Regions from separate parts of the Candidatus Enterococcus palustris genome, predicted to be linked through region 1. Evidence: predicted binding sites of a transcription regulator. Region 1 holds the regulator's gene; the other holds the start of a gene.
The links. Region 1 encodes NrdR, which represses ribonucleotide reductase genes. Its sites were predicted from a motif close to ACACNATATATNGTGT; they were not measured.
Positions count from the first base shown of each region.

Region 1 (7,727 bases):
AAAATACAAGGGGATTTTAGCGCTAGGTCCTGAACCGATACCAGCATCGTTTAAACTATCAGAATTTCATACTGGGTTAAAAAGACACCACAAAGCAATCAAACCACTGTTATTAGATCAGCGTTTAGTGACAGGACTAGGTAATATCTATGTAGATGAAGCATTGTGGGAAGCGAAAATTCATCCAGAACAGCCAGCTGATACTTTAAAACCTAAAGAAGTCGAAAGGCTATATCATGCAATCATTGATGTTCTTGGACGTGCTGTTGAAGCCGGCGGAACAACAATTCGCAGTTATTTAAATGCACTGGGGGAAGCTGGGACTTTTCAAATCTCATTAAATGTCTATGGTCAGACGGAAAAACCTTGTCCAAGATGTGCAACACCAATTAAGAAAATAAAAGTCGCTCAACGAGGGACCCATTTTTGTCCGAAGTGCCAGACATTGAAAGCGAGGAATTGATCAATGGGAATGGTCTTAGGTTTGACTGGTGGAATCGCAACTGGGAAAAGTACGGTTGTTAACGTATTTAAAGGATTAGGATTTCCTGTGGTAGATGCCGATGTGATCGCTCGGGAAATTGTTGAAATAGGAACTCCGGCATTAACAAAAATAGCAATTACTTTTGGTTCAGAGGTATTATACTCAGATGGATCATTAGATCGAAAAAAACTTGGAGACATTGTTTTTTCAGATGAAAAAAAAAGAACACAATTAAATGAATTATTATCCCCATTTCTCAAAGAGGCTATTTTATCTCAGATTGCAGCCAAAAAAAATGAAACTTCGCTGATTGTTGTGGATATACCTTTATTATACGAAGGTGGGTATGATGCGTTTGTTGACAAAGTAGCCGTTGTCTATGTACCTGAAAAAACTCAGATGATTCGTTTGATGAAACGAGATAATTTAACTGAAACTGAAGCGAATCAACGAGTAAATAGTCAATTGTCAATTGAAAAGAAAAAAGAAAAAGCTGATATAATATTTGATAATCAAAAAAGCATTCAAGAAACAGAAAAAATAGTGAAGGACTGGGTATTAGAAAATAATTTCTTATAGTATAACAAAGATGCATAATTGTTTTTTCAGAAATTTAAATTTTATGATGAATTGAAAAAAGTTTAGGATGTATAACTGCTGATTATACATCTTTTTTGTTTTTGATAAATTTCAACCTACTTTGAAGCTGATTGTAAAATCTAATTTAAAATAACGATATTGTGTCGGTAAACATAATCGATATCTTGAAATCTGTATTCTCTTTTTTGAACAACAGAAATGTAAAAAACAAAAAGGGAATGGAGAATAGAAAGAAAAAAGAAGTAGCGTTAATTTAGGTGGATATGTTGGTCTGATAAGTGTGATAAATCATGAGGAATAGATTAGGATTGACGCGATTAAAGAATGGTTAATTTAACTAATTGAAAAAATTTAATCGAGTTTAAATCAAACATAACTATGTATATTGGCTAATTTTTATAATGAACTATTTTCAGTTTATTTTATAGCCTACATCAACAATTAATATGGAGTCGGTTTATACCTTGTCATATCCTGCAATTCCCAGAAACGATTTAGCAAATCGAGATAAATGTATTGTGTTTCTTTACTTTCTATTTTATAGTTCATAGGCAATCGTTCTATTATCTCTAAATCGAGTTTGGAGCTATATGGCTCAGAAGAATATGGAGTGCGGAATGAGAGACAAAACAGAACTTTAACAAGAGAGTAATTGAGCAAGACAAGACATTTAGCCTGTTATCTTACTCAGTTATTTTTTGAATCTAGAAAATTGTTATTAAATGAAATCTGAATAAACTAAAAAAAATGGTTAAGAAGTAACAGTTAATGTCTGGTTTCTGAAGCATTTCATGTTATAATATGGAGAGTAAATTAAAACGAAACTTTATAAATAGATAGCATAAGATAAAATGAGGTGAATACTATGCGTTGTCCAAGATGTCATCATAATAATTCCCGTGTAATTGATAGCCGTCAAGCAGATGATGGGCGTGCAATTCGTCGTCGTAGAGAATGCGAAAATTGTAATTACCGATTTACAACATTCGAGCGAATCGAAGCAGCTCCACTACTTGTTATCAAGAAAAATGGTGATCGGGAAGAATTTAATAGAGAGAAAATTTTACGTGGGTTGATTCGGTCTGCGGAAAAACGTCCAGTGGCCATGGAACAAATGGAACAAATCGTTGATAATGTTGAAAACCGTGTTCGTAGTTTGGGTGAAAATGAAGTTTCAACTACTTTAGTTGGTGAGTATGTTATGGAAGATTTAGTCAATTTAGATGAAATTGCGTATATTCGATTCGCTAGTGTATATCGTCAATTTAAAGATATGAGTGTCTTCTTAAAAGAACTGCAAGGTATCGTGGATAAAGCAAAATCTTCAAATTCAGATACAACCAATGAATAAGGAGGTCTTTCCTTGAAAGACAGTTGGAAAGAAGTCCATCCTAAAAGTATTTTTCAAGTAGCCGTACCTTATCCATTATCCAATCAAGAACAAATGATATTGACGCTTTTATATCAGCCGATTATTGGTGCCGAAGCGTTCAGTTTATATTTGACACTTTTATCGGAAGTGGAAGGGAAAGGTACTAGTGAATCACTTTTTCATGCTGATTTGATTACGATGATGGATATGAGTATAAAACAAATCGAAACAGCCCGAAAAAAGCTAGAAGGGATCGGACTGTTGTCGACTTTTGCAAAAAACGATTCTGAGTTAGGTGTGCATTTCATGTATCGTTTAAATCACCCTGAAACTGCTGAACGTTTTTTTAAAGATGAAGTTCTGTCGTTGACACTCTTGAATAGTGTGGGACAAAGAAAATTAGACAAATTATTTGAACGGTTTCAACCAACATTTGTAAACTTAACTAGTTATGCGGAAGTTTCAGTTGGATTTAAAGATGCTTATGTTTTCAAAGAGGAGCAAATTCTATCTCATAGTGAACAGTTAAGCAGAATGGAGCAATCTTTTATCGATCCACGCCCTGCACAAACAGTAAGTGCAGTTAATGAAAGTTTTGACTGGTCGTACTTTCTTCAAGGAATCGAAAAATTAGGAATTAAGTTGCCGGATAATAGTAATGGATTCAAAGAAGAAGTCTTTGTTTTTCACAATCTATTTGGAATCACTGAATTGGATATGATCGATTTTTGCTCTAAGTCATTTGACTATTACACAAGCAAGATTGATATCAAAGACTTTGAAAGAGCAGTCTATCGAACTTATGACCCAGATAAAAAACAAAAACCTAGTGAGTTTCAAAAAAATGATTCTGTTGATTTATCTGCTGAAGATCAACAAACGTACCGTTATAATTCATTAAAAATGAACGGTTTTTCGACACAAGATATTCAAATGATCATGGATAGTGAAAAAAATTTCCCTCTAAATTATTTGGAAGCTTTAAAAAACGAACGTGGTGGGTACACAACGCCCCAAGAACGTTCGCTAGTCAAATATTTAGTGAGTAAGTCTGGTTTGCCTAACAGTGTGATCAATGTTTTAATCAATTACGTCTACAATATCCAAAAACAGCCTACACTGAAAGCTGATTACGTGAATCGAATTGCCAACGAATGGGCGCAAAGTGGTATTTTCTCACCAGAAAAGGCCATTGAACATGTACGTGAAATCGCTAAAAAAGGCAAAGAACAAAAACAAACAAGACAACGTTATGGTCAAAATAATCGGCCGATTCGTCAAGAGACGTTACCAGATTGGGTAGAAAATCCAGTAGAAGAACAAAAATTATCAAAAGAGGAACAAGCAAGGCTAGATAAAGAAATTCAAGATTTCTTGAGTAAAGGAGGTGGCAATTAATGGAAGATGTAGGGAAAGAAATGTCAAAAATCATTCAAAGCAGAGATATGAATGAGCGATACAATGAGCTAGTTGAGGTTGTCTTGAAAGATACGGATGTCCAAACGTTTATTCAGGAAAATCGTGACCGATTAACAGATGATGATATCCGGAAGAGTTATTCAAAATTATATGAATTTGTTCAAGAAAAACGCAAGTATCAGTTGAATGACCCAACAATGATCGCCCCTGGATACGAACCTAAACTAACCTTAAATTTCCATTATATTGATGTCACCTACGTGCCGACAGAAGCGCTGATCGCTAAGCAAAAAGAAGACGAGATTCGTAAAAGAGTTCGTGCAATGGATATGCCAAAAGATGTACGAGAAGCAAGCTTAGGTAGATTTGATACAGCATCGCAAGGGCGTGCTCAAGCGATGGCAGAAACAATGAAATTTTTAAACGAGTATACGTCTAATCCAAAAGAATTTCACAAAGGGCTTTATTTGCAAGGAACCTTTGGGGTTGGTAAATCCTTTTTGCTAGGTGCAATTGCTAACAGCTTAGCCGAACGTGGTTTTGTTACAACAATTGTTCATTTTCCAACTTTTACAGTCGAAATGAAACAGGCAATCGGTAAAGATATGGTCGGTCCTAAATTGGATGCAGTCAAAAAATCACCGGTTTTAATGATCGATGATCTTGGTGCAGAATCAATGACTTCTTGGATTCGAGATGACGTGCTGAGCGTTATTTTACAATATCGAATGCAAGAACAATTAGTGACATTTTTTTCTTCAAACCTTGATTTAAAAGACCTAGAAAAACATTTATCTGTGACGCAGCGTGGTGAACAAGAGCCGTTGAAGGCCCGTCGAATCATGGAACGTATTCGTTATTTAGCGCAAGAGATAACGATGTCAGGTAATGATCGTAGAAATGGTTGAGGTGCTTTTGCGCCCGCTGATATAAGGCAGGGATGTGACTCTTAGAGTTTCCTCCCTGCTTTTTTTCTTTTTTTAAGGGGAGGGTGGTAATGGACTGAAAGTAGTAGCATATCTTATAATAAAGTATCAGTATTGGAGGAGATCCTTATGAAGAAAAGAGTACTAACAATACTAACAATTTTAACGTTGGTTTCTTTAGGTGCATGTGCAAAAAATAAGCAAAATTCGCCAAAGGGAAGTGAAGAAACAGCTATGAGTAGTAAGCAAAATAAAGCTACGGATGAAACATCAAATGACAATGAACAAGCAAAATCAATATTTACAGCAGTTTTAGGTGAGGACGCAAAAGAAAATGAAACTGTAGACCACTCGACCCGTTTAGTTTTAAAGGAAGTTGAGGCAATCGAAGATCCTGAAAAAATTATTGGTATGATGAAAAATGATGGTGTTATTCTGAATGTATCAAAAGATCAATTCGCGGATGGAATCACAAGCAATGAGTTGAAAAAAGGAGATAAAATTCAATTTACATTAGTTGGATTACCTGCAATGACGATGTCGATCCCACCTCAAGTAGCTGGAAATGCAGTCATCAAAGTTGAGAAAATGTAATAAGTATAAGTTGACCGACGTTCTTTTTGTAACGTCGGTAGTTTGTTTTTTATTCTTAAATTAGAAATATTTTTTTGAAATAAATAAAAAAATGTTGACATTTGTTTTATAACGATGGTATAGTGTCACCTGTAAGACAACTAAATAGATTTGTTAGGTGAGGCTCCTATACAAACACAGGCTACTGCCCAAAAACATCGAGAGATGCCAATGGGTAGAACAGGGATTGTCGATTACAAGGCTTTTCATAAGGTAGCTAAAAGCTCTGCTTTTTACGTTGTATAGTGCCAAAACTCAACGACTAGATCATGCAGGCTTTTTTTTGTGCGCTTATTTATGACCTTCCGCTGAGTTTTGGCGGAAGGTTTTTTGCTGTGAATCACTACGACTGGCCAAAGGACAGAGTAGATGATGAACAGTACTTGGCGAACGAAGAGAGAGAAGTAACCTTAATACTGAATCACCCCACCTCGATTCGATCTCATCACTGTCTAAGAGTTAGAACTTAAAGAATTAAAGTCCAGAGCAGATGATGAACAGTACTTAGAGAACGGCGAAAGAGAAGTAGTTTTCGTCTCGAAAAAAGTTCCCACCTAACCTCAAATCTAAGAAAGGGGCAAACCTATGAATTTTTAATCAATATTATCGCAAGTATTTTTGCAGGAATGATCATCGGTGCAGAAAGGCAATGGCGAAAAAAATTAGCTGGGATGAGAACGATGACCTTAGTCACATTTGGTGCTTGCCAATTTGTTTCACTGTCTACTTTGATCCAAGACGATAGTAGTCCGACTCGAATAGCAGCCCAAGTAGTCAGTGGAATTGGATTTCTTGCTGGAGGAGTGATTTTAAGAGAAGGATTTAGTGTGACTGGTATCAATACAGCAGCAACCTTATGGTGTTCAGCAGCTGTTGGCAGCATGATTGGAGCTGGATTTGTGATTGAAGGAGTTATTTGTGCAGTTGCTCTAATGCTAGTCAATATTTTGCTAAGAAATTTATCTTTCAAAATAGATGACTATACCGTGCAAAAAGAAGAGGAACAAACAGATTCGATCCATTATCTTTCTGTTATTGCAAGCAATACTAGTGAGGTCATGCTTAGAACAGAGATTATTCAGTTGTTAGATAAATATTGTTTAACCTTCACTAAGTTTTCATGTACAGATCTAGCAGGGAAAAAAGTACGACTATTTTTGGAAATCGAAGCGACAAGAAATGGGACACTTGCGGTAAATGCGATCACTTCAGAATTATCTCAGTTTTCAGAAGTTATTGAAATCAATCAACTAAACAATTAAAAGAACGGAGGAATCAACATGGTAAAACAGTGATGGTGAAAATCGTAAATTGGAACAGTGAAGAATATTGGGCAGGAATAGACTTAAGAAACAAGTTGCTAAAAACAAGTGCTGGTAAAGAATGGATCAAGGATCTACCTTTAAATGAAGAAAAGGATACCCATGTAGCAGCGATGATCGATGGGATTGTTGTAGGAACCTTACTTCTTTCAAAAAAGAGCCAAACAATAGCACAAATCAAACAAGTGGCCATCAACGAAGACTATCAAGGATTCGGCATTGGAAAAAAATTACTTCAATTTGCTGAAAAAATTGCAGAACTTATGGCTTTTCAAACTGTAGTTTTAACTGGTCGTAAGCAAGCTTGGGGTTTTTATGATCATTTTGGCTATCAAAGTGTGGGGTATGCCTATTCAGATGGACAAGTGACTTTGAAAAAATTTAAAAAAAGAATTTACACTAAAAAAAGAATTGGAACACTTGAAATTATCAAACATATAACGCTAAAGGAGATGGAAACAAATGGATGACAGTAGTCAGATGATCAAGGACTTATGCAAAAAGAAACCTGTTGTTAAAAACATGAGGATACTATTGTCTATTTGTTTCTAGTAGAGTTAAGTAGTTTCCTCCGATGACAACACCTCTTTTTCCATTAGTCCGTTCCTTAAAAAAAATACAAAATCAGTAAAATTGAATTAGTGGTTGTTTATTGCCAGTTGTTCATTATTTTATTGATCAGAGCTTTAGAAAGAAGGAGAAGCAAATGGAGAAAAGAGTATTAGAAACTAAACAGAGTAATCAATCTTATGAGTATTTTGCAAGAAACTCAATAGAAAATATCATAACGTATTTCAAGTCTTCAAAAGGAGGCCTCACCCATCAACAAGCTGTTTTATCTAGAGAAGAATATGGGGAAAATATTATTACACATGGAAAGAAAACACCATTGTTTCTTGAAGTGATCAAAGCGTACTTTACCCCTTTTACGATTGTATTACTTACATTAGCGATCATTTCATTTATTACTG
Region 1 is NZ_CP147244.1:378,083-385,809, forward strand. It holds gene mutM (DNA-formamidopyrimidine glycosylase) at 1-463, shown strand, start outside; gene coaE (dephospho-CoA kinase) at 467-1,063, shown strand; gene nrdR (transcriptional regulator NrdR) at 1,950-2,435, shown strand; gene A5821_RS01745 (replication initiation and membrane attachment family protein) at 2,448-3,854, shown strand; gene dnaI (primosomal protein DnaI) at 3,854-4,783, shown strand; gene A5821_RS01755 (hypothetical protein) at 4,931-5,395, shown strand; M-box (ykoK) riboswitch at 5,538-5,708, shown strand; gene A5821_RS01760 (MgtC/SapB family protein) at 6,061-6,696, shown strand; gene A5821_RS01765 (GNAT family N-acetyltransferase) at 6,729-7,226, shown strand; gene mgtA (magnesium-translocating P-type ATPase) at 7,463-7,727, shown strand, end outside.

Region 2 (7,727 bases), 510 kb from region 1:
TGAAAAAATGCTAGAAAAGCAATAGAGAGATTGTTTCTAGGCTAAAAGAAGTAAAAATTAATCTTTCTATTTAATCAATTTCCGCTAGTTTATTTTCAATCAACTGGATCACTTGTTTTTTTGCTTCTTCATTTTCAATAAAATCATACTTGTCACCATCGATTTGAATTTTGGGACTTTCGTTGTATTCTTCAAACCATTTTTCATAACGACGATTCAATTCTTTATAATAATCGTACAATGCTGGGTCTTGTTCCACTTGCTCATAAGGACGTCCTCGTCTTTGAATGCGCTCTAACATTTTAGGAAAAGATATTTTAATGTGTACTAGTAAATCTGGACGTTTTTTATTCGCTGCATAAGGTAATTCTTCCAGCATATTTTCTAATAAAGAATCGTACACTTTTACTTCTGTCTCATTCGCTCTGCCTAAATCCGCATTTAAATGAAATAATAACGAATCTTCATATATTGAGCGATCTAATACATTATTTTCATGAGAAAGTGCTTGCTTAATACTATCAAATCGTTTGTTCAAAAAGTAAATTTGTAATAAAAAGGCATATTTTTTTGGATCTGCATAAAATAAAGGCAAGACTTCATTGTCATCAACTGATTCATAAAATGCATCTGATCCTAAGTGCTCTGAAATAATTTCTGTTAAACTTGATTTTCCTGCTCCAATTGTTCCTGCTAAAACGATCACTGCCATCGAACTCCCTACCTATTAATGATTATTTTTTTTTATTTTTAACCAATGGATCATACCGTAAATAGAATTGACTGTATACAGACAATACATGACGAACAACGCATAATCACCACCAGCATGCGTTCCTGCTCTAAACCACAATACTATAGAAAATAAATTTCCTAATAACCAAAAAACAAATTGTGACTGATATCTTTTGATCATCAACAACATGGCTGTTGCCGATACACTAAACGTTACGGCATCAAGCATTTGTTGAGCATCATTAACAAATCCCAAAATAAAATAAGCAACAACACCAATCCCAAACCAAACTAGTCCTGCATATAGCCATTGAATACCTTTCAGTATTTTTACCTCTGTTACATTTCCAGATCCATCCGTACTAACTTTTAGCCAAGTATATAGACCTGTAATATCCATTACAATATAGAAGCTTTGAAGGAGAACCTCAGCGTAGACACGTGTTTTAAACCCAAAATATCCTATGATTATTGCGCTTATAAATCCGAATATATAATTGCTAGCCTTTCCTTGGGCAATTAAGTTAACACAGATAATACCTGATAAACCGCCCACTAATGTAATCCAACTAGATGGATTACAAACAAAAGCAAATAATTGTACAAAAATCATCATAAATAAAAAAAGATAATTCTTTCTTTGCCAACCTTTAAAATCATTTATAACAAAATTTGACCCCATATCAAACAAACCTTTCACTTACCATATTTATCATTTTCTGCAGAGATGACGACTTATCTAATTTACCTTTGATTCAATCATAAGTCAATGAGAACTCTTCTCAATTATTGATTATGAGACTTTTTTTATACAAGATATTGTGTTTTTTAATTTTCAGAATCTATATATTGTATATAGATTGTTTTTTCATTCTTCCATTCATCTAGAAGGAAAAAAAAAAGTACCTAAGACAAACATGTCTTAGGTACTTTTTGTTGTTTTGAACAATCAACCAATTTTCCCATTATTATCAATGTCTTCATCAGTTAAACGTTCAACTTCTTTTACAAACTCTTTACTTGTTTCAAGATATTCATCTTCATCATCTGATTCACCATCATAATCATCCAAAACCGATCCCATGATCGCATTAGATGGAATCGCATCTGCATTGGCAAACATTTCAATATGCTGGTGCAAATTTGTGAATTCCATCGGTGCATCACCACCATACTCACCATCCAAGTTGATCATCATACGGCTATTTGGTTCAAGTGTTTCAGCGTGTAAATGACTGGTTTTTGTATAGATCAAACGATTATCTTCTATATGTTTACCACCATTGAGCATTAATGCTGCTAAATGTAAAATCTCAAAAACATTGGCTGTTTTCACAATTATTAGAGAAAACTTGCCATCATCTAGCTTTGCATCAGGTGCAATCTTTTCAAAACCACCCACAGAATTAGTCAATCCTAAGAAAAACATCGAAGCATTACCTTCGTAAACACCTTCATCATATTCCATTCGCATTTTGATTGGTTTCACTCTTGGCAGCATTTCTGCTCCTTTTGCTAAATAAGCGAGATAACCAAAGATGCTCTTTAATTCTGAAGGAACTTCATAGGTCAGTTCAGTTAAATGACCACCAGCTGCAATATTGATGAAATAACTATCTTTTGCTTTACCAATGTCCATTTTGACTGTTTGATTTTTTTTGATGACTTCTGCTGCTTTAACGATATTATCTCTAGGAATTTTTAAGGCTCTTGCATAATCATTGGTTGTTCCAGCAGGAATAATCGCCATAGACGGTCGTTTATCTAAAGGAGCAATACCATTTACGACTTCATTGATCGTTCCGTCGCCACCTGCTGCAACAATTAAGTCAAAACCTAATTCTGCAACACGGCGCGCTTCATTTTTCGCGGAATTTTCTTCTGGAGTTGTAGCAAAAGCACTCGTTTCATATCCACATTCTTCCACTATGGAAAGAATATCAGCTAGATTTTTTTTGACTAGCTCTTTACCTGAGGTTGGATTATAAATCACTCTTGCTTTTTTCATAATCATCTGCTGCTTTCTAGCGTTTTGCCAATTCTTCTTGTAACAGTTTATTTACAACACCTGGGTTGGCTTGGCCTTTCGTTGCTTTCATGATTTGACCTACTAAAAAGCCAACAGCACGGTCTTTTCCGTTTTTAAAGTCATCTACAGATTGTTGGTTATTATCCAACACTTCATTGATGATTGGTAGTAATTGTGATGGATCTGATAGTTGAACTAAACCTTTTGCTTCAACAACTTCTTTGGCATCTCCACCATTTTCAATTAATTCTTTAAAAACTTTTTTAGCGATTTTAGAACTGATTGTACCGTCTTCGATTAATGTGATCATACCTGCTAAGTTTTTAGGTGTTAATTTTGTATCTGGTAACTCGATTTTCTCACTATTCAAGTAAGCCGAAACTTCACCCATCAACCAGTTAGATACTTGTTTGGCATCTGCGCCTTCATTTAATGCAGCTTCAAAGAAATCAGACATTTCTTTTGTTAACGTTAAAACCATTGCATCGTATTCTGGTAAGCCTAGTTCTTTGATGTAGCGAGCACGACGAGAAGCCGGCATTTCAGGTAAACTGTGACGAACACGCTCGATCCACTCATCATCGATTGCAAAACGAGGCACATCAGGTTCTGGGAAGTAACGGTAGTCGCTTGAACCTTCTTTAACACGCATCAACAATGTTTTGTTGGTTGTTTCATCAAAACGGCGTGTTTCTTGTTGGATTTCTCCACCAGATAATAACACTTTCGCTTGACGTTTTTCTTCAAATGCAAGACCTTTTTTAACAAAACTCATTGAGTTCAAGTTTTTAAGCTCTGCTTTTGTTCCGAATTCTTCTTGACCATACGGACGTAAAGAAATGTTGGCATCACAACGCATTGAGCCTTCTTCCATTTTTACATCTGAAACGCCTGTAAATAGGATGATTGAACGGATTGCTTCTAAATAAGCATAGGCTTCTTCTGGTGAACGCATATCCGCTTCTGAAACGATTTCGATCAACGGTGTCCCTTGACGATTTAAATCAACATAAGAATAACCGCCATCACCATGGATATTTTTCCCAGCATCTTCTTCTAAATGCACACGTTCGATACGGATACGTTTTGTTTTACCTTCGACTTCGATATCGATCCAACCATCGTGACCGATTGGTTGATCGAATTGAGAAATTTGGTAAGCCTTGGGATTATCCGGATAGAAATAGTTTTTACGGTCAAAATGCGTATCTTTTGAGATTTCACAATTTAACGCAAGCGCTGCTTTCATTCCAAATTCAAGTGCTTGTTTATTCATTACAGGTAATACGCCTGGATAACCCCAGTCGATCACATTTGTATTGCTATTTGGTTCCGCACCAAAATGAGCCGGTGCAGGTGAAAAGATTTTAGAATTTGTTTTTAATTCTACGTGGACCTCAAGTCCAATGACAGTTTCAAAATTCATTAGTCATTCCCCCCTAAGATCACAGGTTTTTTCGTATGGAAATCAGTTGCTTGCTCAAATGCAAAGGCCGCTTTATACATCGTACTTTCATCGAAAGGTTTACCGATGATTTGCAAGCCAACTGGCAAGCCTTCTGAAAACCCTGCTGGTACTGACATACCAGGTAATCCAGCTAAGTTAACTGGAATCGTTAATAAATCGTTCATGTACATTGTGATTGGATCATTGATGTTTTCACCTAAGCCAAATGCAACAGTTGGTGAAGCAGGGCCAATGATGATATCGTAATTGGCAAAAACATTATCAAAGTCTTGTTTGATCAAGGTTCTAACTTGTCCTGCTTTTTTGAAGTGAGCATCATAATGTCCAGCACTTAAAGAGAATGTACCCAGCATAATACGACGTTTTACTTCTATACCAAATCCTTCAGAACGTGAATTTACATATACATCTTCAAGGTTTTTCACGTTTTCAGAACGATAGCCATAACGAATACCGTCAAAACGTTGTAGGTTTGAGCTTGCTTCTGATGAAGCGATAATATAATAAACAGCTACGCCGTATTTAGAATGAGGCAAGCTAACTTCTTCTACTGTTGCTCCTAAAGCTTTAAATGTTTCCGCCGCTTTAAGAACAGCTGCTTTAACACCAGCATCAACACCTTCACCTAAATATTCTTTAGGTAAAGCCACTTTCATGCCTTTGATATCGCCTGTTAAACCAGCAGTAAAATCAGGGACAGATGTTCCAGCCGAAGTGCCGTCTTTTTCATCAAAGCCACTGATTGCATTTAGCGCCAATGCGTTGTCTTTAACATTTCTTGTCAATGGACCGATTTGATCTAAACTAGATGAAAATGCGATCAATCCAAAACGAGATACACGCCCGTATGTTGGTTTCATACCAACGATTCCGTTAAATGATGCAGGTTGACGAATACTACCACCTGTATCAGTTCCTAAAGAAACAGGTACTTGACCTGCTGCTACAGCTGCGGCAGAACCACCAGAAGAACCTCCAGGAACCTTAGTATGATCCCATGCATTTTTTGTTTTCTTAAAGTAGGATGTTTCTGTACTTCCGCCCATCGCAAATTCATCCATGTTCAACTTTCCAACTGGAATCATATCTGCTTGATAGACTTTATCCATAACAGTTGCGTCATAAATAGGATTGAAATTGTGTAACATTTTTGATGCAGCAGTTGTTAAAATATCTTTCGTTACGATATTATCTTTGATCCCAATCGGAATGCCAGCTAATGGATTTGATTCAGTAATACCTTTAAGATCGATTGCTTTCGCTAATTCTAAGGCTTTTTCATCACTGATCGTAATAAATGAATCTACATCTTTTTCCGTTTCATTGATGCGCTTCAATGTTGCTTGCGTTAAATCAGTTGCCGTGATTTCTTTAGAGACAAGTAAATCATGCAGCTCTGTTAGTGACTTATCGTATAATTTTTCCATTATGCACCAGCCTCCCCATTGTCGATAATCGCTGGCACTTTAATGTAGCCATTCTCTGATTCTGGTACGTTTTTCATTAATTCATCGCGATCCATACCTGGTGTTACAACGTCTTCTCGCATCACATTGATGGATTGTGCAACATTAGAGGTGAATGGAACGCCCTCTGTATCGACTTCTTCTAATAATTCTACCATGTCGATGATTTTGCCTAATTGATCTGTAAAGTCTTTTAACTCCTCATTAGAAAAAGACAGTTTTGACAACTTGGCTACATGTTTTGCTTTTTCTTCACTAATTGCCATGGATACCCTTCTTTCCTTTAGAAAAACTCACTCAAGAGTTCACTAGTTCATTTTTATACTGTTAAACGACACTTTGCGTTAAAAAACAGCTTTTTTCTTATTCTATCATAAAATTCTAAGAATTTTTGGAAGAGATGGAAGAAAATAGTCTGAAAATGTAAAAATAACGCAGAAAATTCGATTTGTTTCACTTTAAGCTATTCATTTGCTTCTTTTGTATAGCTATTATCTAAAGCGGTCACCATTTGCTGTTCATCCCACACTTCGATACCAAGCTCTTGGGCTTTCGTCAATTTACTACCAGCATCTTCACCTGCAACAACAATATCTGTTTTCTTCGAAACACTGCCCGTTACTTTGCCGCCTAAATTTTCGATTTTTTCTTTTGCTTCTTCTCGGTTGTAATGTGTAAGCTTTCCTGTTAAAACGACTGTTTTATCTTTGAAAGGCGATTCCACAGCTTCCAATTGTGCCGTTCGGATCCCTTTATATTCAAAATTAACGCCAGCCTTGGTCAATTCATCCATCAATTCGTGTACTTCTTCATTTTCAAAATAAGTCACTAAACTATCTGCAATGATCTCACCCATTGAATCTAACGCCACAACTTCTTCTTTCGTTGCTTTACTGATCGTTCGAAGATCACCAAAGTGTTCTGCTAAAACTTTGGCTGCCTTAGAACCAACATGGCGAATCCCTAAACCGAAAATCAAGCGTTCAACGGAATTATCCCGACTTGCAGCAATCGCTTGATAAATATTATTTGCTGATTTTTCTTTGATTTTTTCCAAAGTCATCAACTGCTCTTCAGTTAAAAAGTAGAGATCAGCTACATCAGCGACTAGTTCTTTATCATACATCTGCTCTAAAACACGTGGGCCTAAGCCATCGATGTTCATCGCATTTCGAGAGACAAAATGATTCAGTCCTTCTTTGATTTGCGCAGGACATTTTGGATTGATACAACGCAAAGCAACTTCTTCATCTAGATGAACTAATTCACTATTACATACTGGACAATGGGTTGGAATTTCATATGGTCGGCTGTTTTCATCACGTTTTTCCGTCAAGACTTGAGCCACTTCTGGAATGATATCCCCAGCTTTATAGATAATCACTGTATCATTCAACCGAATATCTTTCATCGCAATGAAATCTGCATTATGCAAACTTGCGCGACTAACAGTTGTACCAGCCACACGAACAGGCTGCATCACAGCAGTTGGTGTTACGACACCCGTACGTCCAATCGTCCATTCGATTTCTTCGACGATCGTTTGTGCTTCTTCTGGCGGAAATTTATAAGCAATCGCCCAACGCGGTGCTTTAACAGTAAAACCTAATTCATCTTGGATCGTGAATTCATTAGTTTTAATTACGATTCCATCAATTTCATAAGGTAATTCTGAGCGTTTTTCATGATACTCTTCTATATAAGCCCAAACTTCATCGATATTTTGACATAGTTTTTTCTCAGGATTGGTTCTAAAACCGATGTCTGATAATTCATTTAGCGCATCGTACTGAGTTTGTGCCGTCATTGGACCAAAATCAGCGACTGTATATAAAAAGGTGCTGAGATTTCGTTTGGCAACCATACTTGTATCTAACTGACGTAAACTTCCAGCCGCCGCATTTCTTGGATTCGCAAAGACATCTTGTCCTGCTTCTTCTCGTTCTTTATTCAAATTGACGAATGATTGCTTTGGCATATAACATTCGCCACGAACTTCAACTGAAATTGGTTTTTTCAATTCTAAAGG
Region 2 is NZ_CP147244.1:3,634,831-3,642,557, reverse strand. It holds gene A5821_RS16970 (deoxynucleoside kinase) at 71-712, opposite strand; gene pnuC (nicotinamide riboside transporter PnuC) at 728-1,417, opposite strand; gene A5821_RS16960 (diacylglycerol kinase) at 1,685-2,743, opposite strand; gene gatB (Asp-tRNA(Asn)/Glu-tRNA(Gln) amidotransferase subunit GatB) at 2,760-4,190, opposite strand; gene gatA (Asp-tRNA(Asn)/Glu-tRNA(Gln) amidotransferase subunit GatA) at 4,190-5,659, opposite strand; gene gatC (Asp-tRNA(Asn)/Glu-tRNA(Gln) amidotransferase subunit GatC) at 5,659-5,964, opposite strand; gene ligA (NAD-dependent DNA ligase LigA) at 6,162-7,727, opposite strand, start outside.
Region 2: the regulator NrdR is predicted to act here: its motif matches at 1,545-1,560, upstream of pnuC (nicotinamide riboside transporter PnuC).